One region of the Mesorhizobium sp. M0408 genome, then DNA from elsewhere that is predicted to be linked to it. Evidence: predicted binding sites of a transcription regulator. Region 1 holds the regulator's gene; the other holds the start of a gene.

Evidence for each region. The regulator PhoB, encoded in region 1, activates phosphate uptake and scavenging genes when phosphate is short. The targets are predictions, from matches to a motif close to TGTCATNNANCTGTCAT.
Region 2: the regulator PhoB is predicted to act here: its motif matches at 9,679-9,695, upstream of ppk2 (polyphosphate kinase 2).

The regions. Positions count from the first base shown of each region.
Region 1 is NZ_JAMYRO010000003.1:8,325-24,021, forward strand. Features, by position in the region: gene NKI67_RS03995 (sensor histidine kinase) at 144-1,178, shown strand; gene NKI67_RS04000 (hypothetical protein) at 1,311-1,481, shown strand; gene NKI67_RS04005 (YMGG-like glycine zipper-containing protein) at 1,828-2,073, shown strand; gene NKI67_RS04010 (CHASE domain-containing protein) at 2,173-3,795, opposite strand; gene NKI67_RS04015 (ATP-binding cassette domain-containing protein) at 3,925-4,719, opposite strand; gene NKI67_RS04020 (sugar ABC transporter permease) at 4,797-6,161, opposite strand; gene xylF (D-xylose ABC transporter substrate-binding protein) at 6,304-7,344, opposite strand; gene NKI67_RS04030 (ROK family protein) at 7,631-8,875, shown strand; gene phoB (phosphate regulon transcriptional regulator PhoB) at 8,885-9,574, opposite strand; gene phoU (phosphate signaling complex protein PhoU) at 9,591-10,298, opposite strand; gene pstB (phosphate ABC transporter ATP-binding protein PstB) at 10,331-11,134, opposite strand; gene pstA (phosphate ABC transporter permease PstA) at 11,131-11,982, opposite strand; gene pstC (phosphate ABC transporter permease subunit PstC) at 11,986-12,975, opposite strand; gene pstS (phosphate ABC transporter substrate-binding protein PstS) at 13,035-14,096, opposite strand; gene NKI67_RS04065 (hypothetical protein) at 14,749-15,102, shown strand; gene NKI67_RS04070 (DUF2865 domain-containing protein) at 15,186-15,697, opposite strand, start outside.
Region 2 is NZ_JAMYRO010000017.1:87,940-103,636, forward strand. Features, by position in the region: gene NKI67_RS20640 (Na+/H+ antiporter) at 1-1,565, opposite strand, end outside; gene NKI67_RS20645 (hypothetical protein) at 1,560-1,697, shown strand; gene NKI67_RS20650 (L,D-transpeptidase family protein) at 1,694-2,947, opposite strand; gene ldtR (transcriptional regulator LdtR) at 3,285-3,800, opposite strand; gene NKI67_RS20660 (DUF6163 family protein) at 4,003-4,425, opposite strand; gene NKI67_RS20665 (enoyl-CoA hydratase/isomerase family protein) at 4,422-5,465, opposite strand; gene NKI67_RS20670 (DUF8605 domain-containing protein) at 5,611-6,435, shown strand; gene hemB (porphobilinogen synthase) at 6,523-7,554, shown strand; gene NKI67_RS20680 (dihydrofolate reductase family protein) at 7,955-8,602, shown strand; gene ppk2 (polyphosphate kinase 2) at 8,652-9,572, opposite strand; gene NKI67_RS20690 (aldo/keto reductase) at 9,853-10,896, shown strand; gene NKI67_RS20695 (hypothetical protein) at 11,010-11,168, shown strand; gene NKI67_RS20700 (DUF982 domain-containing protein) at 11,220-11,477, opposite strand; gene NKI67_RS20705 (GntR family transcriptional regulator) at 11,574-12,236, opposite strand; gene NKI67_RS20710 (multidrug efflux MFS transporter) at 12,433-13,683, shown strand; gene NKI67_RS20715 (DUF423 domain-containing protein) at 13,737-14,108, shown strand; gene NKI67_RS20720 (hypothetical protein) at 14,178-14,321, opposite strand; gene NKI67_RS20725 (LacI family DNA-binding transcriptional regulator) at 14,693-15,697, shown strand, end outside.

The DNA.
Region 1 (15,697 bases):
GGTTTCCAGCCACCGCCGGGCAGTGTCCTCCAACGGGATGCCGCTCGGCGGACCGCTTTTTAAGGCTTGATACGAACCTCCTCCTTTTGGAACCCATTTTTCCGCGAACCGTTCAGCCCGACATGGGTTGAGCAAATTGACCGATGCGTTCCAGAGTCGGAAAAATGAAAGACCGCGGCCAGAGTGATGAGATCATCGCTTTGCATCCCGCCGAAAGCGGGATGCAGCTTGGCCGGGCCCTTCTCCATGCACTGCACAATGCCGGGATTTCCGTCCTGTACCAGGATCGCGAGATGAAGACGGTGTGGGCGCGCAACATGCGCGCGCCCTGGACTTCCGATGCCTCCGACAACACCGGCATCTTGCCGCCGGCGCAGGCAGAGCGTATCGGCGCCGCCAAGCACGACGTCATCGTCTCCGGCAATCCTCAACATCTTGAACTCAGCGTGCCGGCCGATGACGGCGCCCGCTGGTTTCAGGTGTGGATAGACGCCGACCGCAGCGAGACCGGCGCGGTGCAGGGCGTCGTGACCACCATGGTCGAAACAACCGAGCAGAAACGCCGGGAGCAGACGTTGAAGGCGCTGCTGCGCGAAGTCAGTCATCGCTCCAAGAACCTTTTGGCCATCATCCAGAGTATCGCCACCCAGACGGGCCGTTATTCCGGCAGCATTGACGATTTCCTGACGCGCTTCCGCGGCCGATTGCAGTCGCTGGCCTCCTCGCAGGATTTGGTTACGTCATCCAACTGGCGGGGAGCGGCGCTGCGCGAGCTGGTTTCCGGTCAGGTCGGCAGGTACGGCGCGGATCCCTTGCACAGCCTACGCTTCCGCGGCGCAAATCCATATCTCAACCCCAATGCCGCCTTGCACATCGGCTTGGCCATGCATGAGCTCGCCGTCAATTCGGTCAGCTATGGCGCACTGTCGCGCAGCGACGGTTTCGTCGAGGTGACGGCCGATCTGACGGCAGCTTCCGCTGGCGAGCCTGCGCTGTCGCTGACATGGGCCGAAGTGATCGGAGCCAACGACAATCAGCGCAGTGAGAAGCGTTTTGGCAGCGTCGCGCTCGAACGCGTCGTGCCCACTTCATTGAATGGAACGGCGACACTTGAGATCACCGGGAACCGCCTCGAATACCGCCTTGTCGTTCCTCACGGCAATTTCGAGACGGATTAACGAGCGGCGGTCGCCGCGCGAAGGCTTGCTGCGCATCGCCATCTTTAACCGACTGTTCACCATAAAGTCCGATCCTGTGCGAACGTGCCGATCCACCGGATTGAGTTTGGCACAAAATGAAGGGAATGGGCCTTGACGGCTGCCGACTTGAACAGACTGGAACAGGCCGCTCGCGTCTCGATGGGCGGTTTTCAGGATCCCGACGCGTCCGCAGCGCCCGCGCCTCGTGCTTCGCCCCTCCGCTTCGCCGCTATCGCGCTTATGGCCGCGATCGTCCTGACCGCCGCGTCCCAACTGATCTGAATCGAACTCGCCTCTGCTTGATCGCTTTGAAACCACTGCCCGAGTGCTCGGCCGTGCCCGTTCGCGGTCACCGACCTGCCGGGCCAGGCCCAACATGTCGTCGCCAGATGCCTTGCCGTCGATCCGGTGCTCGAGGACGACTATGACAGGATCGTCTGGAACGTGCGTCCCAGCGGCACGCTCGATGCGTCCTTGGAGATTTCCGGGTTCGTGGTAGCATCGAACGGCGCACGCCCCGAAAAAGACTATCTTAATCAACAATGAAATCGTGCGGGCAAAGGCCGTACTTTCATGCTAAATGGCGGCTGGAGCTTATTAAAGTGAGGACAAAAGTGAGGATGACTCCATGCGGAAGATGATTATTGCCATGGTTGCCGTGGTTGCGGTCAGCGGCTGCACCACCACGGAAGAGAACGTGGGTATCGGCACTGTGGGCGGCGCGCTCATTGGTGGCGCTGTCGGCGGCGGCAAGGGCGCTTTGATCGGCGCCGGCGCTGGTGCGATTGGCGGTCTGCTCGTTCGCCGTCTGCAAAATGGCTACTGCCAATACAGAGATCGTCACGGCCGGATTTACACAGCTCGCTGCAACTAGTTTCGAGCTCCAGGCGAACAGCAAACGCGGAGGCAGGCCACCTGTCTCCGCGTTTGCCCTTTTAGAGCGCTGTTGCGACGCGGCCCACGAGACGGCGTTTCAGGCCGGCAGCGGAACCTTGATTTCCACGTTCAAGCCATCTTCGCGAAAATCGCGCCTGATTGTGCCACGCAATTCGCGCGTGACGTTGAGATCGATCAGTCTGGTGCCAAAACCGCTCTTTGCCGGTGTCTCGAGCTTCTTCTGACCGGCCTCGCGCCAGTTGAGAGCCAATGTCCGGGTGCCGCTACGGGCGTCGAGCGACCAGTCGACCTTCAGCGCACCGACTGAATTGCCGGCTTCGCCATGCTTCAGCGCATTCGTCGCCAGTTCGTGAAAGACGAGGCCGAGTGCCTGCGTCGTCTTTTCATCGAGAAGAACCTGCGGTCCCGACAGCAGCCCTTCAGGAAGCTCGCTGCCGAACACCTGGCCTAGCTCGATGCGCAGCAGGTCGCCGAGATCGGCTTTCTGCCAGCGTGAGCGCGTCAGCATGTCCTGGGAAGCCGCCATCGCCTGCAGCCGGGCCGAGAAAGAAGCCGAGAATTCCTGGACGTCGGTGGTGTGCGATGCTGTCTGGCGCGCGATTGCCAGCACCCGCGTGATCGAGTTCTTGATGCGATGCTTCATCTCCTGCAGCATCAGGTCTTTTTCCAGCAGGCTCTTTTCGGTCGTTTCGTGAAGCAGCGAGACCGCCTCATAGGCCCGCTCCTGATAGCGGGCCACCAGCGCGATGGCGCCCGCAAGCAGCAGTCCGAACAATCCGAGCATCACCGGGATGGCGCGCGAGGAAGGTTGCGAGAAAGCACTTGTCGGCCTGAACAGGACGACCCACGGCCGGCCGGCGACGGTGATCTTGCGGGTGACCAGCAGCCTGTCGCCGAGGCTCGAAACAGGCGGCGTTTCCGATTGGAACAGCAGGTTGTCGCTGTCCACCGTGCCGTCATAGATCTCGGTGTTGACCGGCAGCAATGGTGCCCGGCTGAGCGCAGCCTGGAACAGATCACGGGCGCGGAAGGCCGCATAAAGGAAGCCGGCAGTCGAGGATCTCGTCGCGTTCACGGCGTCCGGCGCGGTTTCGACATTGAGCCGGACGAAGACGAGGAACCCGGTAAAGGTCTGCGCCGCACCCGTATCCTTGCCGAACTGCACGAGCCCGCTGGCGTGCTGCTGGTCGTCGGTCATCGCCTTTTCGATCGCCTCGCGCCGCGCCGGCCCGGTGAACATGTCGTAGCCGATGCTGGATTTGTTGGACGGATCCAGCGGTTCGAACAGCACGATGGGCGTACGCCACGGTAAGTTCGTGTCGGGATAGATCGGATGGCTTGCGCCGTGATCGTGCAGGATGTCGCGCTCGACCGCCGCCTCGTTGCCAGTTTTCGCCAGGCGAAGGAAACCGATGCCGCGCAGGCCGGCGAAATTATTCTCGATGTCGAGCGCGTTGAAGAAGGCCTTGAACTCGCCCTGCGAGATACCGCCATTGCGTGCGTCGAACAGCGCCCGGGTCGAACGCAGCAGCGACAGGTCCAGGTCGATGCGGCTTTCGATCCGGTTAAGCGCGTCGTCTGCCGTCGCCTCGAATTTAATGCGGGCCGCCTCCTGGGTGGCAAAATAGGCAAAACCCGCCATCGTCAGGCTGATCAGCGCGACGGCGATAAAAGCGACGGTCGGAAAAAGCTTCTTCAATTGCTGATACGTCCCGTGGACGGTTCGGCATCTTTATGGGCAAGTCCTGACGCCAACACAATGGCGAGGCCAATGCATGGTGACGGCTGGCACATTTTGGCGGCTTGTGATTAGCCGGCTAATTCTCGTTCATGCGGCGATCTTCAGCGCGCCCGGCCCCGGAATGGCGCCGGGTGGGCACTTGCCGAGGATGATCATGCCGAGCACCTCGTCCTGGGTGACGTCGGTTGTGCGCGTCGTTCCGACAACCCGACCGTTCTTCATGACGCAGACACGGTCGGCAAGCTCGAACACGTCGTGAATATCATGGCTGATCAGGAAGATGCCGATGCCGTCGGACTTGAGCTGCCTGACCAGTTCGCCGACCTGCGCCGTCTCTTGCGGCCCGAGTGCCGCCGTCGGCTCGTCCATGATCAGGATGCGAGCATTGAACAGGATGGCGCGGGCGATCGCCACCGACTGCCGCTGGCCGCCCGAAAGCTTTACCACCGGCTCCTTGAAGCGTTGGAAACGCGGATTGAGCCTGCCCATCACCTTGCGCGCCTCGGCCTCCATGGCGACGTCGTCGAGCGTACCCCAGCCGGTCATCAGCTCGCGGCCGAGAAACAGGTTGGCGGCCGCATCGACATTGTCGGCCAGCGCCAGCGTCTGGTAGATCGTCTCGATGCCGTACTTCTTGGCGTCGCGGGGATTGGAGATCGAAGCTTCCTCGCCGTTGACGAAAATCTGGCCCGCATCGCGCTTGTAGGCGCCGGACAGGATTTTTATCAACGTCGATTTGCCGGCACCGTTGTGACCGAGCAAAGCCATCACCTCGCCCGGGAAAAGGTCGACAGAGGCATCGTCGACGGCGCGAATGCCGCCGAAAGCGATGGAGATGTTGCGCATGTCGATCAGCGGCGTGGGAGCGGTTTTGTCTGCCATGCTCGTCCTTCCTCCCTATAGATCCTGCTTGAGCATCAAGTTGTACGAAAACCGGTTTCCACCTTGCGGGATCATGCTCAGACCCGTTTGCGATAGACGGTATCGAGCCACACCGCGACCACCAGCACGGCTCCGACAACGATGCTCTGCAGCGGCGAATCGATGCCGAGCAGCACCATACCGGACTGCAGCGACTGCATCAAAAGCGCGCCGAGCATGGCGCCGAGCACTGTGCCGGAGCCGCCGGCGAGCGACGTGCCGCCGATCACCGCCGCCGCGATGACCAGGAGCTCGTCCAGCGTGCCCAGCGCATTGGTCGACGAGTTCTGCCTGGCTGACGAGATCGCTGCGGCGATCGTCGCCAGCACGCCCATGATCATGAACACCTTCATGGTCACCCAGCGCGTGTTGATACCGGCAAGGTTGGCTGCTTCCGGATTGCCGCCGATGGCGAAGACATAGCGGCCGAAACGGGTACGCTTGGCGATGAAGGTCATGATCAGCCCTACGGCTACAGCCATCAGCACGGGTATGGCGATGCCATGGGCGATGAACAGCCCGCCTTCGGGAACGGTTATATTGTTGGCCGCCGCATATCTGTTCACGATGCCGACCGGCCAAGGATAGGAATTGGCAAGCCATATGGCGCCCATGATGACAAGGCAAGTGACGGCCCCGAGGAACGTCTCGGCCCAGATCGGGCGTAACGGGAAGCGGAACCGCTTGCGCTGCACCCGCCCGTTGAGCAGCATGAACACAACCGCCAGGCACGCGACAATTCCGACGATCCAGCTCCATCGCGCACCGATCGAACCCGTCGGTCCGCCGCCCATCAGCTGGAAAGTGGCATCCAGCGGCGCAATCGTCTGCCCACTGGCGACCCACCATGCGGCACCCCGCCAGACCAGAAGGCCGCCCAGCGTCACGATGAAGGCCGGCACCTCGAGATAAGCGATGATGTATCCCTGGAACGCTCCGATCAGAAGGCCAAGCGCGAGGCCGATGGCCAGCGCCAGGATCCAGATCCAGGGGTTGCCTAATTGCAGACCGACCATTCGCACCAGGAAATGCACCTGCGCAAAACCCATGACCACGCCGATCAGGCCTTCGGCGGAGCCGACCGACAGGTCGATATTGCGCATGACGATAACCAGCACCATTCCGGCGGCCATTATGGCCACGGCCGAAGTCTGCACCGACAGGTTCCAGAGATTGCGTGGCGTCAGGAAGGTCCGGCTGTCGAAGTCGAACGGATTGACGCCGAGCCGTACGCTAGAAATGACATGCAGGCCGACCCAGATGACCAGCAGCGCGCCGACCATGCCGAGCATGCGCGTGTCGAGTTCGGTTGCCTTGAGAAATCGGGCAACAATGCCGAGTTCGGATTCCCGTGCCCGGTCTGTCGTGCTGTCGACCGGCGTGTTGGACGTCGTGTCGGTCATGATGTTTCTCCCGCCGGGTTGCCGTCTGCCGCGGATGCCGGAAGCAGCCTAGAAGTTATCCGCCGGAAGCGGAAAAACAACTCTTGTTGGAAAAACGCCGCGGCGAGCGGCCGCGGCGTTCGGACTTTTCGGAAACGTCGGCTCAGTTGCAGACTGCAACAGTGCCAGCCGTCACCCCGGCGCAGACCTCTTCTTTCTTGATCCAGCCGGCGTCGATGACGACGTTGAGGTTGTCCTTGGTGATGGCGACCGGGGTCAGGAACAGCGACTTGACGGTATTGCCGCCGGGCGTGGTGAAATCCTTCACGCCGGCAATGTCGGTCATCTGCTTGCCGTCGGCCAGTTGCGAGGCGATCTCGGCGGCATTCTTGCCGAGCTCGCGCGCATCCTTCCACACCGACACGGTCTGTGTGCCGAGCGCGATGCGGTTCAGCGCGGCGTGGTCGCCGTCCTGGCCCGAAACCGGAACCGATCCGGCCAGCCCTTGCGCCGTCAGCGCGGCGACGACGCCGCCGGCAGTGCCGTCATTAGCGGCGACCACGGCATCGACCTTGTTGTCGTTGGCGGTCAGGAACTGTTCCATGTTCTTCTGAGCGTTGGCCGGCAGCCAGCCGTCCGTATAGGCCTCGCCGACATTCTTGATCTTGCCGCCGTCAATGGCCTCCTTCAGCACCTCCATCGAACCGGCAAACAGGAAATCGGCATTCGGATCGGAACCCGAACCCTTGATGAAGACGTAGTTGCCTTCCGGCTTCACCTTGAAGACTTCGCGGGCCTGCATGCGGCCGACTTCCTTGTTGTCGAAGGTCAGATAGAACACGTCCTTGTTCTCGATCAGCCGGTCATAGCCGACGACCGGGATGCCTTCGTCCAGTGCCTTCTGCACGGCCGGCCCGATGGCCGAGGCGTCCTGCGCCAGGATGATCAGTGCGCTGGCGCCCTGCGAGATCAGGCTCTCGACGTCGGTGAGCTGCTTGCCGGGGTTGGACTGTGCGTCGGCGGAAATATACTTGTCGCCTGCGGCATCAATGGCCGCCTTCATTGCGGCCTCGTCGGTCTTCCAGCGCTCTTCCTGGAAGTTCGACCAGGAAACGCCGATGACCTTGTCTTTAGCCTGCGCCACCGACGCCAGCGCCAGCGTCATGGCGACACCCGCCAGAATGGCGGTCGTGAATTTCTTCATCATATCCTCCCTGCGCCGCGTACGGCGTGACCAATTGGCTCAAAGACCAGCTTAGAAGCTCTAATTTTTTCGAGCCTCGAAAAAATACTGGCCCGATCTCCGGCTGCTGTCAACATCGATTCTGATGGATTTTGATGACTCTGCGAGTTTTTTCGAGCGTCGGAATAAACGATGACAGCGCCACCTGCATCTGACACTATTTGCCTGCGTCCGACACTATTTGTCGGACATTACCGACGGCTTCCGGTTCATGAGCGGCCGCGGCAACCGGGAGGAAAGCAAAACAATGTCGGTCGGAATCCGCCATGACGATTTGCGCCGGCGCAACCGGGCGATGGTGATCTCGGCGGTGCGCCGGGCCGGCCAGCCATCGCGTACTGAGATCGCAGCTACTACCGGCCTCAGTCATTCGACCATATCGGCGATCTCTTCCGACCTGATACGGGAAGGCATCCTCGCCGAGAGCAAGGCAAGTGAGCCCGTTTCGTTGAAACGCGGTCGTCCGCAGGTCGGCCTCGCCCTCAACCCGGAAGCGGCGGCGGTGCTGACCGTGGTGTTGTCGCTGAATTTCCTGTCGGCCGCCATTATCGACTATACGGGACAGGTGGTCGCCGAGGAACAGCGCCGGCTGGACACGCTGACCATGCCGCGCGACGAGCTGATCCGTGAATGCATGGCCATCGTCCGGCGCCGGCTGCAGGATCCAGACCTTGACGTCCGCAGTGTCGCCCGCATCGCCCTGGCGATTCAGGGCATTACCGACTCCCCTGCACGCGCCATGCTGTGGTCGCCGATCACGCCGCAGACCGACATCGCCTTTGCCGACATGCTGGAGGACGAATTCGGCATCCCGGCAACGGTGGAGAACGACTGCAACATGATGGCGGTGGCTTTGCGCTGGCGCAATCCGGATCGCTATCGCGACGACTTCATCGCCATCCTGCTTTCGCATGGCATCGGCATGGGGCTGGTGCTGAAGGGCGAACTGTTCACCGGGACGCATTCCTCGGGTGGCGAATTTGGCCACATGATCCATCGTCCGGGCGGCGCGCTCTGCCGTTGCGGGCGGCGCGGCTGCATCGAGGCCTATGCCGGCAACTACGCCATCTGGCGCAACGCCAGGCAGATGAGCGAAGAAAGCGAACCGATCGCCGACGTCAGCGACGCCGACATGCGAGCACTGGCGGCCCGGGCGCGCGAGAAAGATGGGCCGGAACGCGAGGCCTACCGCAAGGCCGGCGAAGCGCTGGGTTTCGGTCTCGGCTCGCTGTTCGCGCTGATCGATCCGGCACCGGTCGCGATGGTCGGCGCCAGTGCCGCCGCCTTCGATCTGATCGAGCCGGCCTTGCGGAAGGCAATCGCCCAGACCGCCGGCGGCCAGCATTCGGACTCGATCTCCTTCGATACAGAGCCGAACGAATTGCCGCTGATCCGCGAAGGCTGCGCGATGCGGGCGCTAAGCTTCGTCGACCAGGAGATTTTCGCGCCGGGCGCGCAAATGAGGCCCAGCGTCAGAAAGAACGTAGCCTGACCAGGCGGGTCAATCTTCCCTGATCGCATAGCCGGCACCGCGGATGGTGCGGATGACATCCGGCATCCGGCCGTTGTTGACGGCTTTGCGCAGCCGCCCGACATGCACGTCGACGGTGCGTTCGTCGATGTAGATTGTCTCGCCCCAGACATTATCGAGTAACTGGCTGCGCGAGAAGACACGGCCCGGATGCCGCATCATGAACTCGAGCAGCCGGAATTCGGTCGGCCCGAGCCTGATTTCGCTCTTCTTGCGATAGACCCTGTGCGATTCGCGATCGAGCACGATGTCGCCGACCTTCAGCACGCTGGACAGCACTTCCGGCTTGGCGCGCCGCAGCAGCGCCTTGACCCTGGCCATGAATTCCGGTGTCGAAAACGGTTTGACCAGATAGTCGTCGGCGCCGGTCGAAAGCCCGCGCACCCGGTCGCTCTCCTCGCCGCGCGCGGTCAGCATGATGATCGGCAGCCGCTCGGTTTCGGGGCGCACCCGCAACCGACGACAGAGCTCGATGCCGGAAACCGCTGGTATCATCCAGTCGAGCACCAAAAGGTCGGGCACATTCTCCTGCAAACGGATCTCGGCTTCGTCGCCGCGTGTCACCACCTCGACCTGGTAGCCTTCGGATTCGAGATTGTAGCGGAGCAGCACACCCAATGGCTCCTCGTCCTCCACCACCATTATGCGTGGTGCGATCATCGGCTGGGCACCCCCATCATGTCACCGGTGCGGACATTGTCGTTTCGTCCTGCTTCGGACGATTGACCGGCAATTGCTCGCCGGTCAGCACATAATACGCATTTTCGGCGATGTTGGTGACATGGTCGCCGATCCGCTCCAGATTCTTGGCGCAGAACAGCAGGTGCGTGCAAGCGGTGATGTTGCGCGGATCTTCCATCATGTAGGTCAACAGCTCGCGGAACACGGACGTGTATTTGACGTCGATGCGCTCGTCGGCGGCACGCAGCTTGGCCAACGCGGCCGCATCGCCTGCAGCATATTCCTCGATGACACCCTGCACCTGGATGAGAACCAGCTGCGCCATCGCGTCGATGGAATGCGACAGGTCCCGCGGCGTGGCGCTGAGGCCGACCGCACTCACGCGCTTGGCGATATTCTTGGCAAGGTCGCCGATGCGTTCGAGGTCGCCCGCCATGCGGATCGCTCCGACCACATGGCGAAGATCGTGGGCCATCGGCTGGCGTTTGGCGATCAGGGTGATGGCGCGGTCGTCCAGTTCGCGTTGACGCGCATCCATGATGGCGTCGTCGGAAACGACGCGTTGCGCCAGCACGTTGTCGGAATTCAACAGGGCCTTGGTCGCCCCGCCGACCATCGAACCGGCGAGGTCGGCCATGTCGCGGATCAGCTTGCTGATCTGCTCGAGATCCTCGTCGAAAGAAGCGACTGTGTGTTCGCCCATGGTCCTGTCCTCATATGCATGATCGGAACGGCTCAGCCGAAGCGGCCAGTGATGTAGTCCTGCGTGCGCTTCTCGCGGGGCGACGTGAAGATCTTCTCGGTCCGGTCGAACTCGACCAGTTCACCCAGATACATGAAGGCGGTCTGGCGCGACACGCGCGCCGCCTGCTGCATGTTGTGGGTGACGATGACGATCGTATAGTCGGCTTGCAATTCGTCGATCAGTTCCTCGATCTTGGCAGTCGACAGCGGGTCGAGGGCCGAAGCCGGTTCGTCGAGCAGAATGACTTCCGGCTTCACGGCCACGGTGCGGGCGATACAGAGCCGCTGCTGCTGGCCGCCGGACAGGCTCAAGCCGCTGGCGTTGAGCTTGTCCTTGACCTCGCTCCACAGCGCGGCGCGCTTCAACGCCTGTTCGACGCGGCCGTCCATCTCGGACTTGCCGAGGTTCTCGTAGAGCCTGACGCCGAAGGCGATGTTCTCGTAGATCGACATCGGGAACGGCGTCGGCTTCTGGAACACCATGCCGATCTTGGTCCTGAGGAGGTTGAGATCCTGCGACCGGTCGAGAATGTTCTTGCCGTCGAGCAGCACCTGGCCCTCGGCCGTCTGTTTTGGGTAGAGCTCATAGATGCGGTTGAACACACGCAGCAGCGTCGATTTCCCGCACCCCGAAGGGCCGATGAAGGCCGTGACACTGCGCTCAGGCAGTGACAGGCTGATGTCCTTCAGCGCCTTGCTCTGGCCGTAGTAGAAGTTGAGATTCTTGACCTCGATCTTCGTCTTCTCGACGACCGTTTCGGCCATCGTCATGTCTGGGGACAACATCTGTGTCATCTGTCCTCTCTGCGTCCGGTAAGGCTGCGGGCGAGGATGCTCAAGCCCAGAACCGTCAGGGTGATTATGAGTGCGCCGGTCCACGCCAGTTGCTGCCATTCCTCGTAAGGGCTGAGAGCGAACTGGAAGATGGTCACCGGCAGGCTGGCCATCGGCGCGTTGATATTGCTGCTCCAGAACTGGTTGTTGAGCGCGGTGAAGAGCAGCGGCGCCGTCTCGCCGGAAATGCGTGCTATCGCCAGCAATATGCCGGTGACGATGCCGGACAATGCGGCGCGGTAGGCGACCGAACGGATCACCACCCAGCGTGGCGCGCCGATCGCGGCACCGGCTTCACGCAACGCGTTCGGCACCAGGTTGAGCATGTCTTCAGTGGTGCGCACGACCACCGGAATGACCAGGATGGCAAGCGCAACGGCGCCGGCAATGGCCGAGAAATGTCCCATTGGCCGCACCATCAGCTCATAGACAAACAAGCCGATGATGATCGACGGCGCCGACAACAGGATGTCGTTGATGAAGCGGACGACGGTGGTGATGCGCGAAAAGCGTCCATACTCGGCCATGTAGGTTCCCGCCAGCACGCCGATCGGCGTGCCGACGACAACGGCGATGATCGTCATCAGCAGGCTGCCCGCGATGGCATTGAGCAGGCCGCCGGCCTCGCCCGGTGGTGGCGTCATCTCGGTGAAGACCGCGAGCGAAAGCCCGGCTGTGCCCTTATAGACCAGTGCGCCGAGAATGAGCGCCAGCCAGGCAAGCCCGATGCCGGCGGCGACGACGCAAAGCGCCATCATCACCGAATTCCTGGCTTTGCGGCGGCTGTGGAGCGATGAGGATGTCGACATCGGTCAGGCTCCCGTACGGGCGTCGATCCGCATCAACATATAGCGGGCGGCGGCAAGGATCAGGAAGGTGATAACGAAGAGGATCAGGCCGAGCGAAACCAGCGAGGAGGTGTAGAGGTCGCCGTCGGCCTCGGTGAATTCATTGGCGATGGTCGCCGAGATCGTCGTGCCCGGCGCGAACAGGGAGGCACTGATGCGGTGGGCGTTGCCGATGACGAAGGTCACCGCCATGGTCTCGCCGAGCGCCCGGCCCAGGCCAAGCATGACGCCGCCCATGATGCCGATGCGGGTATAGGGAATGACCACGCGCCGGGTCACTTCCCAGGTCGTGCAACCGATGCCATAGGCCGATTCCTTCAGCACCGCCGGCACCGTATCGAAGACGTCTTTGGTGATCGAGGTGATGAAGGGCAGCACCATGATGGCAAGGATCAGCGCCGAGGTCAGAAGGCCGATGCCGTAAGGAGGGCCGGCGAAAAGGCTGGATAGTCCCGGCACGCCGTGGAAGACGTTGATGATGAAGGGCTGTATCGCCGTCTGCAGGAACGGCGCGAACACGAACAGGCCCCAGATGCCGTAGATGATCGAAGGAATGCCGGCCAACAGCTCGACCGCTATGCCGATCGGGCGCCTGAGCGGGCGCGGGCAGAGCTCGGTGAGAAAGACTGCAATGCCGATGCCGATCGGAACCGCGATCAGGATGGCGATGGCCGCCGTGACCAGGGTGCCGTAGATCGGCGCCAGTGCGCCAAATTTTTCCGTGACCGGATTCCAGCTTTCAGTCGTCAGGAAAGAAAAACCGAACGACGACAGCGCCTGCCATGAGCCGGCAAACAGCGAGATCGCGACACCGCCGAGGATGACCAGCACAAGAATTGCGGAAGCGCGGGTGAGTCCGCGGAATAGGGCATCTGTGAGCGCGAAGCGCCGCACCGTAGCTTCCCTGGCCCGGGCTGCTGCAGATGATGGCATGGCATCGGAAGCGATGGTCATTGGGTCCTCGCGATTGAAGGCAACAGGGAGGGCGCCATCGACGCCCTCCCTGGAGGAGATTACATAGCCGAGTAGAGCGGCTTGCCGTCGTCGCCGACGACTTCCTTGGCCCACATGGCCTTGACGCTCTCAACCACCTTTTCGGGCATCGGAACGTAGTCCAGCTCGCCGGCCATCTCGTCGCCCTTGTCGTATGCCCAGGCGAAGAATTTGAGCGCTTCGCCGGTGGTCGCGGCATCATCCGGCTTCTTGTAGAGCAGGATCCACGTTGCCGCCGTCATCGGCCAGGACTCGGCGCCCGGCTCGTTGGCGAGGATGACACCATAGCCCGGCTGCGAGCTCCAGTCGGCATTGGCCGCTGCCGCCGAGAACGCCGCCGCGGTGGGCTCGACCTTCTTGCCGTCCTTGTTGATCATATCGGTGTGGGTGAGCTTGTTCTGCTTGGCGTAGGCATATTCGACATAACCGATCGCGCCGCCGGTCTGGGAAACGTTGTTGGCAACGCCCTCATTGCCCTTGGCGCCGATGCCGACCGGCCATTCCACGGCCTTGTCGACGCCGACCTTTTCTTTCCAGTCCGCGCTGACGTCGCCGAGGTAATAGGTGAAGTTGAACGTCGTGCCCGAACCATCGGAACGGTGAACGACCGCGATCGCCTGCGAAGGCAGCTTGACGTCCGGATTAAGCTTCTTGATCGCTTCGTCATCCCAGCTCGTGATCTTGCCGAGGAAGATGTCGGCCAGCGTCGGGCCGTCGAGAACCAACTCGCCCGGCTTGATGCCTTCGAGATTGACGACGGGAACGATGCCGCCCATCACCATCGGGAACTGAGCCAGTCCGGTCGCTTCAAGCTCGTCGCCCTTGAGCGGCGCATCCGAAGCGCCGAAGGTAACGGTCTTGGCTTTGATCTGCTTGATGCCGCCGCCGGAACCGATCGACTGGTAGTTAAGGCCAACGCCGGTGTCTTTCTTGTAGGTGTCGGCCCACTTCGCATAGATCGGGTAGGGGAAGGTGGCGCCGGCGCCGGAGATGTCCGCGGCGAGCGCGGCGGACAGGGTGAGAGTGGTCGTCGCCGCAGCCATTGCAATCGCAACGGCCGCCGAGCGGATGAAATGTCTCATGTGGCCTGCTCCTGTTCGGAATATGGTCTCTCGGCGCCATTCCTCCGGCGCCCGCTGAGGCCAATAGCCCCCGATTATTACAGTCGCATGACAGTTTCATGTCGCTCCGGTAACGGCGCCCAGCCGGGTTAAGAAGGAGCGGCCGCGGGCTTTGTCGGCATGGGCCGCGGTTTGCCGCTGGAATCAGCAGCTTGCGTGAATTCCGGCCGGCATCGTCTGCTCGGCGATCGTAGCCACCGGCTTTAAAAGAAAAAAGCCGGACGGGAGCGCGTTGCATGCAGCCAGAACGTGTCATGGCCGCGCCATCGCCGAAACAGGTCCGTTGGGGTAAATCTGACCCTGTTTCTTGCCGGCGGTCGCTGCTCCCGCCCGTAACTGGAGGAGCGGAACTTCGAATATCCCATTGTCGCCACTGAGCGCAGCTTTGGTATGGTGCGATCGCACCATGGCCTTACGCTGGAAGCGTTGACGAATCGCAAGGTTCTAACTCGCGCTGGACCTCCATCCGCGCCCGACCCGGCGCTCGATCTTCGAGCAACGCCTTCGACTGGAAGTGCGACGACTCTACTTCACGGTATCTACTCCCTTCGCCCTATTCCGCCGGTTGTCGGTTAGGCCGAAGCAGCGTTATAAGCTTGCAGGGGTATTGCTGATGTCTCGACGGATTCTGCCTGTCTTCCTGTGCCTGGCGCTGCCTCTGGGAAGCGGCTGCGCGCGCAGCTATGACGGCACCGTCATCATTCCCAAGCCGCTCGATGTTCGCCGTTTCTGGGACAGGCCTTCGCCGCAGGCGCAAGCCGAACAGTCGCAACTGGAGACCGACGTCTTTCCAGTGGCGCCGCAAACGCCGAAAAGGCCGGCGGTGCGCAGGAGCGCGGCTTCCGTTGCAACGCCTCGGAGGAGGATCACCAACAACCCGCCCATGCTGTCGCCGGAGCCGACGAAGCCGCTAACTTGCAAGAATGTCAGCGAGCCCGGCAAACGGGCCCGCATGGTCTGCGAATAACCAGCCGACGTCCGTCGATGCGTACGGCTCCAGGCCTTGAAGCGGCTATCCGGCCAGCCGTCTCGGAACATCGCCCGCCCTGGTCAGTCCGCCGGGAAAAAGGCCGGCCCGACCACTCTCACCGGCCGCGCGCCGATCGCTTTCTCGATCGACTGATGCTGGGCAATCCCTGGCACCTCGAAAACCGGCGTTTTTGCCCCTGCGAGAGCGGCACCGGCAGTTTCGATCCCGGATTCAGGAATTTCCGCGACGACGCCAAGATCCGGCTTTGCCGTCGGCAACGGAATGATGGCGTTGCTCATGTTGGCCGGTGTCACGGTTCGTGCCCTGAGCTCGGCGACGCGCCGGTAATAGCGCTTGACGTCGCAGGCCTTGAAGTTCGCGTCGTCGCGGTACCGGAACGCGGCAGGTAGCTCCACATAGGGTTTTCCCGACTCGAGCGCGACCATCTCCTCGGTCTCGCGAGTGGCGTCGCTCAGCGTATAGAGGTCGACGCCGGCATCGTCGCAGATGTAGCGACACTGATCGACCGTTTCCTTCAGATCGTCGCCCTTGGCGAACTGCGATTTTGGCGCGGGGAAGAAATATCCGTCCG
Region 2 (15,697 bases), on a different contig from region 1:
ATCTGGCCGCTGCGAAACATTGCGCGAACCGCTGCGCGTTCGGCCTCAATGCCCGCCAGCCTCAATTCGAGTTCCAGCCGTCCGGCCTCGCGGGCCTCGGCGCGCGCCTCGTCGGCTTCGTCGGAGGCAGCGATGCGGCGACGGTAGCCGGCGACGATGCTGTCGGCGGTGGCAAGCCGGGCGCCGGGTGTTTCCCCTTCATCGCCGTCGGTCGCGCCGGCCATGCTCTCGATGCGGGCGATGGCGGCCTTGGCCGCGCCCACGCGCGCAAGACGCTCCTCAGCAGCGCCAGGATCCTCGCCCGGCTCGACCAGCCCTCGTGCCACCTTGGGTAAGGCAAGGCTGGCAATGAGCAATGAGCAGATGATGACGCCTGCGGCGAGGAAGATCACCACGTCGCGCGCCGGAAAGGGCGAACCATTCGGCATGGCGAGCGGCAGCGACAGGATGCCGGCCAGCGTGATGGCGCCGCGCACGCCGGCAACAGAGCCGGCGATCCGAACGCGCAGCCCGAACGGCTCGGCCTTCTGCTCGCGTAATCGCGCTGAGACGCGCGTCGCGATGTCGCCGACCCAGATCCACAGGAAGCGCAGCCCGATCAGGCATAGTGTCAGCGCGACCACCGTGGCGATTGGCTGGATGACCGGATAGCGGCTGCCGAGCTCAGGCGGCACGTTGCCGATGATTTCGGGAAGCTGCAACCCGAGCAGGATGAACAGCGCGCCGTTGAAGACGAAGGATAGCGTCGTCCACAGCGATACGGTCTGTATGCGTGCCGAGACGCCGAGAAAGCGGAAAATCCCGGAGCCGCCGGTGAGCACTCCGGCCGTGACCGCCGCCAGAATGCCCGAGGCGCCGACATTCTCGGCGCCGAGATAGGCGATGAACGGCAGCAGGACCATGACCAGCACCTGCACCTCGGCCGGCACGCCGCCGATACGGTTCAGCAATTGCAGCGCCTTGGCGGCGACGAACAAGGCAGCCACGCCGGCCAGGATGCCGGCAGCGACGGCATAGAGGAAAGTCACGGACGCCGCGACGAAGGAGAAGCTGCCGGTCAAGGCAGCTGCCACCGCAAAGCGGAACATCACGAGGCCCGACGCATCGTTGAGCAGCGCCTCGCCCTCCAGGATGTGCATCAGCCGGGCCGGGACCAGGCTCTTGTCGACGATCGAGGAGACGGCCACCGCATCCGTCGGGGACAGCACCGCAGCAAGTGCGAAAGCGACGACGAGCGGGATGCTCGGGACAAGCCAGTGCAAAGCGTAGCCGAAGCCGACAATGGTGAAGAAGACCAGCCCGATGGCGAGGTCGAGGATCGGCCCGCGCAGCGCGATCAGTTCGCGCTTGGGCGCACCATAGGCGTCGCTGAACAGCAGCGGTGGGATGAACACCAGCAGAAACAGCTCGGGATCGATCTCGACATGCATTCCGCGCACCGGCCAAGCCAGTGCCGCGCCGATGGCGATCTGCAGCACAGGTAGCGGAACCCGCACCGGCCGGACCAGCGCGCCCGAAACGGCGACGAAGATAAGCACGACCAGAATGAACATTGCGACATGCATGATGCGATTTCCGAATACGGCGCCGCGCGTTCTTTTGCCGGCGATCAGTCCAGCAAAGCTTGCCGCGAAAGACTCGGCAACGAAAAAGGCCGCCCTTCCGGCGGCCTTTTGCAAATGAACTCAGCTGCTTAGAGCGCGGATGTGATCTGCAGCTCGTTGGCTCCGTCGAGGCCGTAAATGTCGTCACGGAACTGGACCACGCCCGGCCCTGTCGACCAGGCCGAGACGTAGAGAAAATAAACCGGCACCGGATTGGTGACCTGCACCGGCGTGTTCTCCCCGGTCTTGATCGCCGCCTCGAAATGCTGGCGATCCCAGCCCGGTGTGTCGCGCAGAATCCAGGTGACGAGGTCGCGCACGTTCTGAACCCGCACGCAGCCAGAGGAATCGAAGCGCATCAGCTTGCCGAACAGGCTCTGCTGCGGCGTGTCGTGCATGTAGACGCCGTCCGGGCTGGGGAAATTGATCTTGACCGAGGCCATCGCGTTGCCGGAACCGGGATCCTGGCGGAAGCGGTATTTGGCGGCATCGTCGGTTGACCAGTCGACCGTCATTGGGTCGACCTCGCTGCCGTCCGGCGCAAACAGGCGGATATGGCTGTCCTTGAGATAGTTGGGGTCCTTCCGCATCAGCGGAATGATGTCCTTGCGCACGATCGAGACCGGCGCGTTCCAGTACGGATTGACGATGATTTCGTTGATCTTGGAATTGACGATCGGCGTCTGGCGATCGATCTTGCCGACGATTGCGGTGTGGCGCAGCACAACGCGGTCGTTCTCGACAGCCTCGATCTGCGCCGCCGGGATGTCGACCAGCACATAGCGGTTGCCAAGCGTGCCGGCCCGCTCACGCAGCCGTTGCAGATTGGTCTGCAGCTGACCAAGCCGAACCGGCGCCGACACGTTCATTGCCGCGAAAGTATATTTGCCCGTGGTTCCGTCGGCCGGCAAGCCGTGACGCAACTGGAAGCGCTTGAGCGCCGAGTCGACGTAAGAATCGAACGCTTCCGAGAGCCCGGCGCTCTGCGCCAGATCGCCCGATATCATCAAGCGCCTGCGCAGCGGCACCACATCGGGATCCTCGACGCCAAGCTGCAGCTTCTTGGTGTCTGGAACCTGCTCCCAGCCGCCTTGCGCGACGATATTCTGATACTGCATGATCGCCTGCTCGGTGAAGGATACCGTCTGCAGGCTGAAGATCGGCAGCGTCGAGGCAACCTTGCCGCCTTCGCTGGCACGCGCATCGAATTGGTCGTCCCAATTGCCGCGCGCCGAGGATTTCAGGATATCCCCGATCACATCCTGCGCACTGGCGCGGCCGGCGACCATTGCGGCTGCGAGCGCGGAGGCTCCTGAAAGGAAGAAACGGCGGCTGGTTCTCATGGACGTTCCAGACATTCTTGCTACAATTCAACCCACCGGGCGGTCTCGCCCGCACTCTAGAGTTGGCTTCTTAACAATTAGCCAACCATGGCCCGCATCACTTCGGTGTAAAACCACTGGGAAGTGACTTGAGCACAGGACAAATGCACGGCTTTGGCCCCAGCATCACCCGCATCTTCGGTTCCATTGGAATATGGCGGCAACGTGGCTGTTGCTCGAATTTGGATCGGCCGGCCTGACGAAACGGCGAGACCGGTGCTTTTCGGCACCGGCCTTTGGTCCACTCCGCGGCAGCACTTCCGTAGTCCAGCTTCAGATCTAGATGCGGCGGATGCGATTACATCCGGTAGGCGATGGTATCGTTCCAGAACCGATCCAGGCGCTGCAGGGCGCGGTTCATCTGCTTGAACTCTTCCGTGTTGATACCGCCAACCTGCTCGATCGAACCGACATGGCGCTCGTAGAGGCCGGCGACGACTTCCGCCACCTCATTGCCCTTCGGCGTGAGCGAAACCCGCACCGAACGGCGGTCGATGCGCGAGCGCTGGTGGTTGATGAAGCCGAGATCGACCAGCTTCTTCAGATTGTAGGAGACATTCGAGCCGAGATAATAGCCGCGCGAGCGCAGTTCGCCGGCGGTCAGCTCCGAATTGCCGATGTTGAACAGGAGCAGCGCCTGGATGGCGTTGATGTCGGAGCGACCGTTACGGTCGAATTCGTCCTTGATCACATCAAGCAGACGGCGATGCAGCCGCTCGACCAGCTGCAGCGATTCCATGTACAGCGAACGGATCGCCTCGCGGCGGTCATCGGATACGTTGGCGGTCTTCGCCGCCGGACGCGAATTGATCATTGTCTTTGCCTCTCGTTTGTCGCCCGGTGATTTTTTGTTCTTCACCTTGATCGCGACACTATCGAATACTCATAAAATTCGACTTAAACGCCAAGGCTAACAAGAGCTTACCGGTAAGGGGTTTCGAAAGAGGCTTAACGGACGGTCACCCGAGCAAGGATAATTAACCTAAAGATTTAGCCAACGATCCTGGCCGGAATTGCTATCGCCGGGGTTGCCGCTTCTGGATCCAGATCACCACGCGGAACACTATGTAGAGCAGCGCCACCGCAAGGTGCGAGGCGACGATCAGCGGCCGGTGGCCGAACAGCTCGGGGAAGCCGGCATACATGACGCTCTCGGTCACCGCGCAGATGAACCAGATCACCGGCCCCCAGGACGCCAGCATCCAGAGGCCGGCGGCAGCGAACGGAAAAAACACCGCCAGCACCACCGCCGCCACCTGCCAGTGCACCGGCATCAGGTCGAAGCGCCACAACGGACCGGGGTAAAAGCCGATCAGCCGGATCCAGTACAAGATGCCGAACAGCAGACAGTAGCCGGCGATGACGCGCTGGAACCAGGCGAAGATGACCTCGATCGTCGAGGGCTGCAGCACCACGCGTCTCGAGGCGACCTCGCTCACAACTTCAGTTCCCGTTCGCCGAGCGATGCGAAATAGGCGTCGACGTTGGCGGCGCTGACGTCATCGATACCTGCCGGCCGCCATTGCGGCGTCGAGCCTTTATCGATGATGGCGGCGCGGATACCTTCATAGAAGTCGTGCCCGGCAAGCATGCGGTTGAGGATACGGAACTCCATTTTCATGCACTCGTCCATCGACAACGTCTGCCCGGCGCTAATCTGGCGCCATGCAACATGCAGGCTGGTCGGTGAACGTGTGCGGATGGTGGCCAGCGTCTTTGCCGCGAACTCGTCGGCAGCGGCTGCCCGCTCCAGACTGGCGACGATATCGGCCAGCGACGGCTGCGCGAAATGCCGGGCGATGGCTTTCAGCGTCGGCCTGTCGGTCTCGCGCCTGGCCGGGACGAAGCAGCCGCGCAGCACCGATTCCGGGTCGCCGCTTTCCGCCAGACGGTCGAGGAAGCCGGCCTGGTCCTCCGCCTTGATCGTATGGGTGGCGAGGCCCGACCACAAAGCATCGCCATAGCGGATGCGGTTGCCGGTCAGCGCCAGATACATGCCGAAGCTGCCGCCGAGATCCGGCAACAGATGGCTGGCGCCGACATCCGGGAAAAAGCCGATGCCGACCTCGGGCATGGCAAACTGGGCGTTCTCGGTCAGCACTCGCTGCGAACCATGGAAGGAGATACCTACGCCGCCGCCCATGACGATGCCGTCGATCACCGCGACATAGGGTTTCTTGAAGCGGGCGATGCGGGCGTTCAGCCGGTATTCATCGGCGAAGAAATCGACCGGAGGCCTTCCTGCGCGGCCGGCTTCGTAGATGTGGAGGATGTCGCCGCCCGCCGAAAATGCCCTGCCCTCGGCCTTGACGACGACAACGTCGACGCCGTCGTCGCGCTCCCAACTGCGCAGCGCCTTGTCCAGCGCCTTGACCATGCGGTGGGTTACGGCATTGAGCGCCTGCGGCCGCGTCAGCGTGACGACGCCAGCCCTGCCCAATCTTTCGAAGCGAATCTCGTCGCCTCCGCCAAAATCCATCGCCAGAGAATCCCTCCCCGCGCCCGCCGGGAGTGAAGTGCTAAAGCGTGGCGCATGGCCGCGTCAATGGCGGCGGCCAATCCGCTGCATGGTCGTCGGCGTCACCCAGTGCTAATGCTGGCGCTTTGAACCGGAAGGTTGAACCATGCCTTGGTTGCCGCGCCTTGCTGTTGTGGTGGTCGGCCTGATCGCTGCGAACACTCCTCCCGTATCGGCCGAAACCGTCGACGAACTCTATCAATCGCAGACCATCGTCACCGGCCAGGGCGAGGTCAACAGGCAGATCGGTTTCAAGGCCTGCCTCGATGCGGTGCTGGTTCGTGTGTCCGGCGATCAGCGGCTGCCGAAGAGAACTGAGATGGCGGCGCTGCGCGACAAGGCCGGCAGCTTCGTTGCCGAATTCCGCTATCGCGACCGTCTCGAAGGCATTCCGGTCCATGACGAACAGGGCACCCATGACCGGCCGCACGATCTCACTTGTCTGTACAGGCCTGACGTTATCGATCCGGTGCTTGCCACGCTCGGCAGCAAACCATGGCGTGGCGAGCGGCCACGCCTGGTAATTTTCCTGGCGGCGGAGCAAGGCACAAGGCAGTTCGTGCTGACCGCCGACGATGAGCGCGGGGCGGCGATGCGCGAATCGTTCGTCAATGCCACCGGTCCGCTGGTCATGCGGATTGTGTTTCCCGAAGCGTCGCTGCTGTCGGCCTCGAAGCTTAACGACCAGGCCCTGCGCCATGCCGATATCACGACGCTGGACCAGCTTGCCAGGAAGGCCGGAGCCGACCAGGCGCTCGCCGGCAGTATCGTCTGGAGCGACAAGGAACTGGGCTGGATAGCCGACTGGCGGCTTGCCTTGAATGGCAAGAGCTACAATTGGCAAGTGCGCGGCGTCAGCTTCGACGAGGCATTCCGCGTCGCCATGCGGGGTGCTGCGCAGATCCTGTCGGGCAATGGCCAACCAGAATAGCGCCCGACAGGACCGCTGGCGCAATCGTGTCGCATTGGTCAGCAGCGGAGGCTCGTGGTAAAAGCCGCCCGATCCGGAGTTTTTGCGATGAACAAATTCACCCCTGCAAAGCCTGCCGGCGCGCGCAGCGTCGACGAGATCACCGGCAGCCGGCGGCTGCGGCGCATGCGCAAGGCCGATTGGTCGCGCCGCCTTGTCCAGGAGAACCGGCTGTCGGTCGACGATCTGATATGGCCGATCTTCGTCGTCGACGGCAGACAAGTGCGCGAACCGATCGTCGCCATGCCCGGCGTGTTCCGCCTGTCGCTAGACCTCGCCGTCAAGGAGGCTGAGCGCGCGGCCAAGCTTGGTATTCCGGCGATCGCCACTTTCCCCAATGTGGAGCTCGGCCTGCGCGATCAGACCGGTTCGCATATCCTCGATCCGGAAAACATCATCAACCGTGCCACCCGCGCCATCAAGCACGCGGTGCCGGAGATCGGCATCATCACCGACGCCGCGCTTGACCCTTTCACCTCCCATGGCCATGACGGCATCTTGCGCGAGGGCATTATCGTCAATGATGAAACGGTGGAGCAGGTGACGGCGGCGGCAGTCATCCAGGCGGCGGCGGGGGCCGACATCATTGCCCCCTCGGACATGATGGACGGCCGGATCGGTGCCATCCGCGATGCGCTCGACGCCAATGGATTTCAGGATGTGGCGATCATGTCCTATGCGACCAAGTTCGCATCCGCCTTTTACGGCCCCTATCGTGAGGCGGTCGGCACCGCCGGCCTGCTCAAGGGCGACAAGAAGACCTATTACATCGACCACGCCAATTCCGACGAAGCGGTGCGCGAGGCCGAGCAGGATCTCGCCGAGGGCGCCGACATGCTGATGGTCAAGCCCGGCCTGCCCTATCTCGACATCATCCGGCGGCTGAAGGACGAGTTGCAGATGCCGACCTTCGCCTATCAGGTCTCGGGCGAATATTCGATGATCAAGGCCGCCGCCGCCAATGGCTGGATCGATGGCGAAAAGGCGATGCTGGAATCGCTGCTCGCCTTCAAGCGCGCCGGCTGCGACGGGATTCTCACCTACTTTGCGCCCGAAGTGGCGGCGATGCTCAAGGGGTGATGCGCCTTTGTAGCGTCTGCATCGAGTAGTGTTCGTTCGTCCAAAGCGCGACATGGAACGCCGCAGGACATCGCTTCAAGTTTAGGCTGCCCCTCGTTGCCCTGCCGGGCATTTCTCCCCGTAAAGTGGCAGGGAGAAAGACGCGTTCGTAAAAGATTTCACCAATCTCCAGCGTTGCAAAAACATCGACGTTGCGGCCAGCCCCTTCTCCCCGTCACTATACAGGGAGAAGCTGCCGGCAGGCGGATGACGGGCGGCGCCGACATTGAGATTGGTTATTCCAACATGATTTGGAAGCGACTGCCCCGCCGGCGATTCAAAATACCGCTTGCAAAATGCAATCAGTTAAGCTACCCCGATAACTGCTTGCATCTCACAATTGGTTATCGAGGAGGCTCTCATGTCCAAACTTCGCGTCAGCGCTTTCACCTTGTCGATCGACGGCTTCGGCGCCGGTCCCGACCAAGACCTGAAGAACCCGCTGGGTGTTGGCGGGGAAGCCCTGCACGAATGGATGTTCGGCACCCGCACCTTCCGCAAGATGGTCCTCGGCAAGGATGGCGGGACCACGGACACTGACGAGGCGTTCGCCGCGCGCAGCTTCAAAAATATCGGCGCGTGGATCCTGGGCCGCAACATGTTTGGGCCGATCCGCGGCGAATGGCCGGATGACAGCTGGAAAGGCTGGTGGGGTGACAACCCGCCCTACCATGTGCCGGTCTTCGTGCTCACGCACCATCCACGTGATCCCATTGTCATGGAGGGCGGCACGACCTTCTATTTCGTGACCGACGGCATCCACTCAGCGCTGGAGAAGGCGAAAGCAGTGGTTGACGGCAAGGATGTACGGCTGGGCGGTGGCGTTTCTACGATCCGGCAATATCTCAAGGAAAAGCTCATCGACGAAATGCATCTGGCGATCTCACCGGTCCTGCTAGGCGCCGGCGAGAGCCTTTTTGCCGGCATCGACATGCCCAAGCTCGGCTATCGCTGCAGCGAGCAGGTCGCGACGCCGAAGGCCACGCATGTCATCATCGAGCGCACCTAGCTTGTTGCAGGGCGCCGCCATGGAGGCGCCGCCCTCCTCGCCGCTTTAGTCAGTACTTCTCCGGCACATACAGTTCGCGCGGCAGTACCTGGCGCTCGTATTCGGGATTGAAGACGCGCTCCGGCAGTGTGATCTCTTCGTGCGGCACCTCCTCATAGGGCATCTGCTTGAGGAGATGGTCGATGCAGTTCAGCCGTGCCCGCTTCTTGTCGTTGCCCTCGACGATGAACCACGGGGCTTCCGGGATATTGGTGCGGGCGAACGTTTCTTCCTTGGCCTTGGTGTACTGCTCCCAGCGCACGCGCGACTGGAGGTCCATCGGCGACAGTTTCCATTGCTTCATCGGGTCATGGATGCGCATCAAAAAGCGCATCTGCTGCTCCTCGTCAGTGATCGAAAACCAGTATTTGACAAGCGTAATGCCTGAGCGGACCAGCATGCGTTCGAAATCCGGCACGTCGCGGAAGAACTGCTCGACCTGATCCGGCTGGGCAAAGCCCATCACCCGCTCGACGCCGGAGCGGTTATACCAGGAGCGGTCGAACAGCACGATCTCGCCGCCGGCCGGCAGATGCGGTACGTAGCGCTGGAAATACCATTGCGACTTCTCGCGCTCGGTCGGCGCCGGAAGTGCTGCGACGCGGCAGATACGCGGATTGAGCCGCTGGGTGATGCGCTTGATGACGCCACCCTTGCCCGCCGAGTCGCGGCCCTCGAAGACCACGACGAGCTTCTTCTTGTGATAAGCGACCCAGGACTGCAGCTTGATCAATTCGGATTGCAGCGTGATGAGATCGCGAAAATATTGCAGGCGGTCGATCGATGGCGGATGCGCATTCTTGTAGATCTTGGCGATCTCCATCGACAGCGCCGGCTCCGAGATTTCCAGCTCATAGTCTTCATCGAGCGTGTCGGCGAGTTCCGCTTCCAGCCAGTCCCTGGCCGGGGAATTCTGTTTTATCTCGGTCATTTGCGCTGCTCCGCTTACAGGCCTTGCCGGCCGCTGTCAGGCGCTCTGCCGCCCGGCCCGGCGGCCGGAAATCGAAGCGCTGGACCGATGTTAGTATAGGCCGGGAATGACGGTTTTATTGCAGCCACTACTGCGCTGGCTGTGCGTTTCAATCCGCAAGATGTGATCGAGCTTGCCCTGCGGAACGGGCGACAAGCGGAACGAATTATCCTACAAATAGCCGGTTCATTGAGGGCTGTCGTTTGCAACGCCCTTTCCCGATAAATTGTGAGGATACGACATGGAATACCGCACTCTCGGCCGTTCCGGGCTGAAGGTTTCGACGCTGACCATGGGCACCATGACGTTCGGCGGCGGCGGCGCGTTTTCGGCGGTCGGCAAGACCGACCTCGACGAGGCGCGCCGGATGATCGATCTTTGCATCGATGCCGGCGTCAATGTCATCGACACCGCCAACGTCTATTCGAACGGGGTGTCGGAAGAGATCATCGGCGAGGCACTCGGCGGCAAGCGCAAGGGCGACGTGTTGATCGCCTCCAAGGCGCGCATGCGGATCGGCAAAGGCCCCAATGATGAAGGCCTGTCGCGCTACCATCTGATCCGCGAATGCGAGAGGAGCCTGAAGCGCCTCAGGACCGATGTCATCGACATCTATTTCCTGCACGAGTGGGATGGCCTGACACCGCTTGAGGAAACCATCGCCGCGCTCGACACGCTGGTCGCGCAGGGTAAGGTCCGTTATGTCGGCTGCTCCAATTATTCCGGCTGGCAAGTTATGAAGGGGCTGGGGATCAGCGACCGTCATCACCAGCCACGCTTCGTCACCCAGCAGATCCATTACACGCTGGAAGCGCGCGAGGCCGAGTACGAATTGTTGCCGATCTCGGTCGACCAAGGGCTCGGCGTGCTGGTCTGGAGCCCGCTTGCCGGCGGGTTGCTGTCCGGCAAATACCACCGTGACCAGCCGACCGCCCGCCAGCTCAGCGGCTGGTCGGAACCGCCGATCCGCGACGAGGACCGGCTGTGGCGGATCGTCGACGTGCTGATCGATATCGGCAAGAACCACGGTGTGTCGGCAGCGCAAGTGGCGCTTGCCTGGCTACTCGGCCGGCCCGCTGTCAGTTCGCTGGTGATCGGCGGACGAACCGAAGCGCATTTCAAAGACAATATCGCCGCTGCAAGCCTTGTGCTTGCCGATGAGGAGCGCACACGGCTCGACGTGGTCAGCAGGCCGCCCGTGCTCTATCCCTACTGGCACCAGCAATTCACGGCAAAGGACCGGTTCGGGCCGGCCGATCTCGTCCTCGACCGCGACGGCGCCTGAAAAGCCGGGCTCTCCGGACTGCGCCGAGATATGGAGCCCGATCGTGCCTTGCGGTGTTGTGTTTGCGGCCCAATGCTCCTAGGCAAAGGCCAAGCACAATGAAAGGAACCGATATGGCACGAGCACCGAACTACGGTCAGGAACGCAAGGAACGCGACCGGCAGAAGGCTGCCAAGAAGGCGGAAAAGCAGGCTGCCAAGGTCGCAGCCAAGGAGCGATCGAAGCCCGAGGGCGAGAGCGAGTCCCAAACCAAAACCGAAACGGCCGAGTGATGACGCCCAGCCTGTCAGGCGGTCCGGGCCTCGGTCGAACCCCGCTATGCCTCAGGCGGGCGCCTTGTCGCTGACGAAGACGTTCACTTCACGAGCGGCGGCAATGAAGGCCCGTCTTGCGTTCATGGCCGGCTTGTCGCCGGCCAGCGCATCATGACAGGCTTGCAACGCTTCGCGGTGCTTGGGGCTGCGCTTGCCGGGCCAATTGTTGAGGAGGTAGTCGGAAGCCTCGCGGGCCGTACGCAAGAGCTGATTGCTTCCCGCCGCGCCCTTGACGGTCACGGGTGTGTCAAATCGGTTGTTTTCCATCGCCGCTCTTACGCCATCGGCATTTGCGAAGCGAGACCGAAAGTAGCATTCTTCGCTCATCTGCTCTTTTCGTGATCAATGGCAGCCGATCCTCACTCAAGCGACGACGGCAAATCCCCGGGCGCGCAGGCCGCGCCGGTCGTTGCGCAGCGAGGTCACCAGCCGGTCGCGGCTGCCGATGATATGGGCCGAAAGCAGGCGGGCGGCGGTATCGGCATCGCCGGCCCGCACCGCCGACAGAATGGCATGGTGTTCGGCCCAGGCACGGCCGAGCGCTGCCTCGTCGCGAACCTCGAGCCAGCGGGCGCGCGACAGGCGTGTCATCACGTCGCGAACCGCTCTGAACAGGAACTCGTTGCCTGATAGACGTGCCAGCTCGATATGAAAATCCATGCCGACACGATGCCATTCCTCGCGCGGGGTTTGGTCGTCGCAGGAATCGAGCATAGCCTCGATAATTTCGACGGCACCCCTGTCCTGCAAGGCACAAGTCAGCCTGACTGCCGCGACCTCGACCGCCTCGCGATAGACGGCGATCTGCTCGAGTTCAGCAAGATTGATGGGCGAGACCGTCCAGCCGCGGCCGTCGCGGCAGATCAGGCCTTCGGTCTCGAGCCGCAGCAACGCAGCCCTGACCGGTGTGCGCGAGGCGCCGAAGCGGCTTTCGACCCAGCGCTCCGTCAGCCGCTCGCCGGGACCAATCTCGAGCCCGAGGATCATCTCGCGAAGCTGCTTTTCGACGTTCTGCATCTGCGACATTGGCGTTCCGTTCAGGTCATTCGTTCCGGCAATCGGGTCACTGGCCGGCGTTGGCCGATCACGCCGGCCTTTGTCGATATGTTTGAGAGGCCCGCATTGACAGCCACGGGGCTTGCGTTCATGACAGATACCAGCTTGGTATCCCAAATCGGTATCCACAGCAAGTTTTCATGCAAGCTGGCCGGACAGGACAGACATGCCGCAAGACGCCAATCGCGCCACGCACAACGTCCATTGGCGCCGCAATCTCGCCGTGTGTTTTGCCGGCTCGTTCAGCACGCTTGTAGCAATGACGCTGCTGTTGCCCTTCCTGCCGCTCTACGTCGAGCAGCTGGGCGCCGAGGGCCATGCGGCGATCGTGCAGTGGTCGGGCGTCGCCTACGGCGCCACTTTCCTTGCCGCCGCGCTGGTCGCACCGCTGTGGGGGCGGTTAGGCGACCGCTACGGCCGCAAACTGATGCTGGTGCGCGCCAGTTTCGGTATGGCGCTGTGCACGTCGCTGGCCGGCATGGTGCAGACTGTCTGGCAATTGGTGCTCTTGCGCCTGCTGATCGGCTTTGCCGGTGGCTATTCTTCGGGCTCGACCATCCTGGTTGCCATGCAGACGCCGAAGGATCGCTCCGGCTGGGCGCTGGGCGTGCTGTCGGCCGGAATCACGGCCGGTGCCCTGGTCGGTCCGCTGCTTGGCGGCGCGCTGCCGCCGCTGATTGGCATCCGCGCCACATTCCTGCTCGCCGGCGGCGTCATTTTCCTGGCTTTTCTGGCAACCACCTTGCTGATCAAGGAGGCGCCTCGCCCGGTTGCCGCCAAGGCCGCGTCAGAAGAAAAAGTGAAAGACGGCTGGTCGCAGATTCCCGACAAGCGCCCCGTCGTCGCCATGCTGGCGACCGGCATGCTGTTGAGTTTCGCCACCATGTCGATCGAGCCGATCATCACCGTCTATGTCCAGCAGCTCATCGAAGATCAGAGCCAGGTCACGCTGGTCTCCGGCATCGTCATGTCCGCGGCAGCGCTCGGCGCCATCCTGTCGGCGTCGCGGCTCGGCAAGCTCGCCGACCGTATCGGCCACTGGAACGTCATCGTTGCCGCACTCGCCGTCTCGGCGCTGCTGCTGATCCCGCAGGCCTTCGTTACCCAGGGCTGGCAACTCGTCGGCCTGCGTTTCCTGATGGGCCTGGCGCTTGGCGGTCTTTTGCCCTGCATCACCAGCGTCATCCGCCACAATGTGCCCGACGGGGTCGGCGGCAACGTACTGGGCTTGTCGATCTCGGCGCAATATGTCGGGCAGGTCGCCGGACCGTTGCTCGGCGGCTTCGCCGGCGGCCATTTCGGTATGCGCTCGGTGTTTCTCGGCACATCCATTCTGATGGCGGGCGGAGCGGCCTATAACTGGCTGGTCCAGTCGCGCCGCGAACTCGACATGCTGGCGGAAGCCGGCAAATCCTGACACGGTTCGCGGCACTATCTCAGGCGGTCGCCAGGAATCACGGAGGCGTGGAAATGAGCACGGATGAACACGCGGCAGGCGGCCGCATTCTGGTTCTTGCCGGCGGCCTATGCGGCGCAACCGGCGTGGCGCTTTCGGCGGCGGCGGCACATCTCGGCGGCGCTTTCGTCGGTACGGCCGCATCCTTCCTGCTCTTGCATGCGCCGGTCTTCCTTACCGTCGGGCTGCTCGGTGGCAATAGCATCCTGCGAACCGGAAGCCTCATCCTTCTCGTCGGGCTTCTGCTATTCTCGGGAGATCTTTTGGCCCGCGACTTCCTTGGCTCGCGGCTGTTCCCGATGTCGGCGCCGATCGGCGGCACGTTGCTCATCGGCGGCTGGCTGATGATGGCCGCCTCGGCGCTGGTGCGCCCGCGCCGCCATTGATGCGGCAACCAATGGCGGCCGCTGCTCCTTCGCCAGCCGCCCTCGATCCACGAGCTGTGTCTTGCCAGCTCAGTCTCGCGGACGTTCGGGCCGGACTTGGCCATCGCTGTTGGTCGTCTTGACTACACGCCGCCGCTCCGGCCGTTCGGTGGCCGGCGAGATGCCCCAATAATTGCGATAGATGTCTTCGAACAGATGCTTGATCGGGTGCATGGTTTAATCTCCTCTAGTTTTTTGAATCGATCCAATCAGCGGGCACAAAAATAGGCCACCGATCAGCTCCGCTTGCGTCCTACGAGGAAACCCAGGTCGCGAATCCACGGACCGGTCCTGTCTCGCCGCTTCCGGGCCTCCGCGCTCGAACGGATGCTCCAGTCGTTCCGGTAAATGTCCTCGAACAGATAATTGACGGGGTGCATGGCGCTCTCCTCTTGTATCGATCCAATCTGGGGACGAAAAACGCTCTTGGATCGATTCAAAGAATACGCATCGCACCACAAATGTCAAGCAAAAATTTGAATCGATCCAACGAAGGTGTTAGGTAGTCGGCGATACTGTTGGACCGGAGTCCCGGAGACAAACAAATGGCATCACTCACCGAAGGCAGGAGGCCCATCCGGCTGGCGGACATCGCCAAAGCCGCGGGCGTATCACACGGCACCGCCTCCAATGTCTTCAGCCGTCCCGAAATCGTGCGTGAGGAAGTCCGCGAGCGCGTCAAGGCGGCGGCCGAGGCGCTGGGCTACGCCGGCCCCGATCCAAAGGGCCGCCTGCTGCGCGCCGGCAAGGTCAATGCGATCGGCGTCGCCACAACCGAGCCGCTGTCCTATTTCTTCGACGACCCCTTTGCGCGCGTGATGATGGCCGGCATCTCGGAGGCATGCGACGCCACCGGCGCGGGAATAGCCCTCGTGTCGGCCGGCAACGAGGAAAAACTCGCCTGGAATATCCAGAGCGCCCTGGTCGACGGCTTCATCCTGTTCTGCATCGAGGGCGGTCCGCGCCTCGTCGAGCTGACGCGCGAACGCAAGCTCCCCTTCGTCGCGCTCGAGCTCGGCTCGCAGGACGCCACGGTCTCCGCGATCGGCGTCGACAATGTTGCCGGCGGCCGGCTCGCGGCGCGCCATCTGGCGGAACTTGGACATCGCCGCTTCGCCGTGCTGTCGCTGGCCTTCGCCGACGACAGCACCGGACTTGTCTCGCCCGAGCAGGTCCGGACCGCAGTCTATACAGGAACCCGTGACCGCCTCCTCGGCTATCTCGAAGAGCTTTCCCGGTTCGGCGTCGATACCGCCAAGGTGCCGGTCTACGAGACTGAAAACGATGAGGCCAGCACAAAGGCCGGCCTCGAAACCCTCTTCGCCTCGGCGGAACCGCCGACCGCCATCCTGGCGATGTCGGACCGGGTCGCGATGGAAGCATTGGAATGGCTCAGCGCGCGGGGCATCGCGGTTCCTCGCGATGTTTCCGTCGTCGGCTTCGACGGCGTGCCTGAAGCCGCAATTTGCGAGCCTCCGCTCACCACCATCGCCCAGCCGATCGCCGAGATCGGCCGCCGGGCAGCGCGAAGAATCCTCGACTTCGACGGC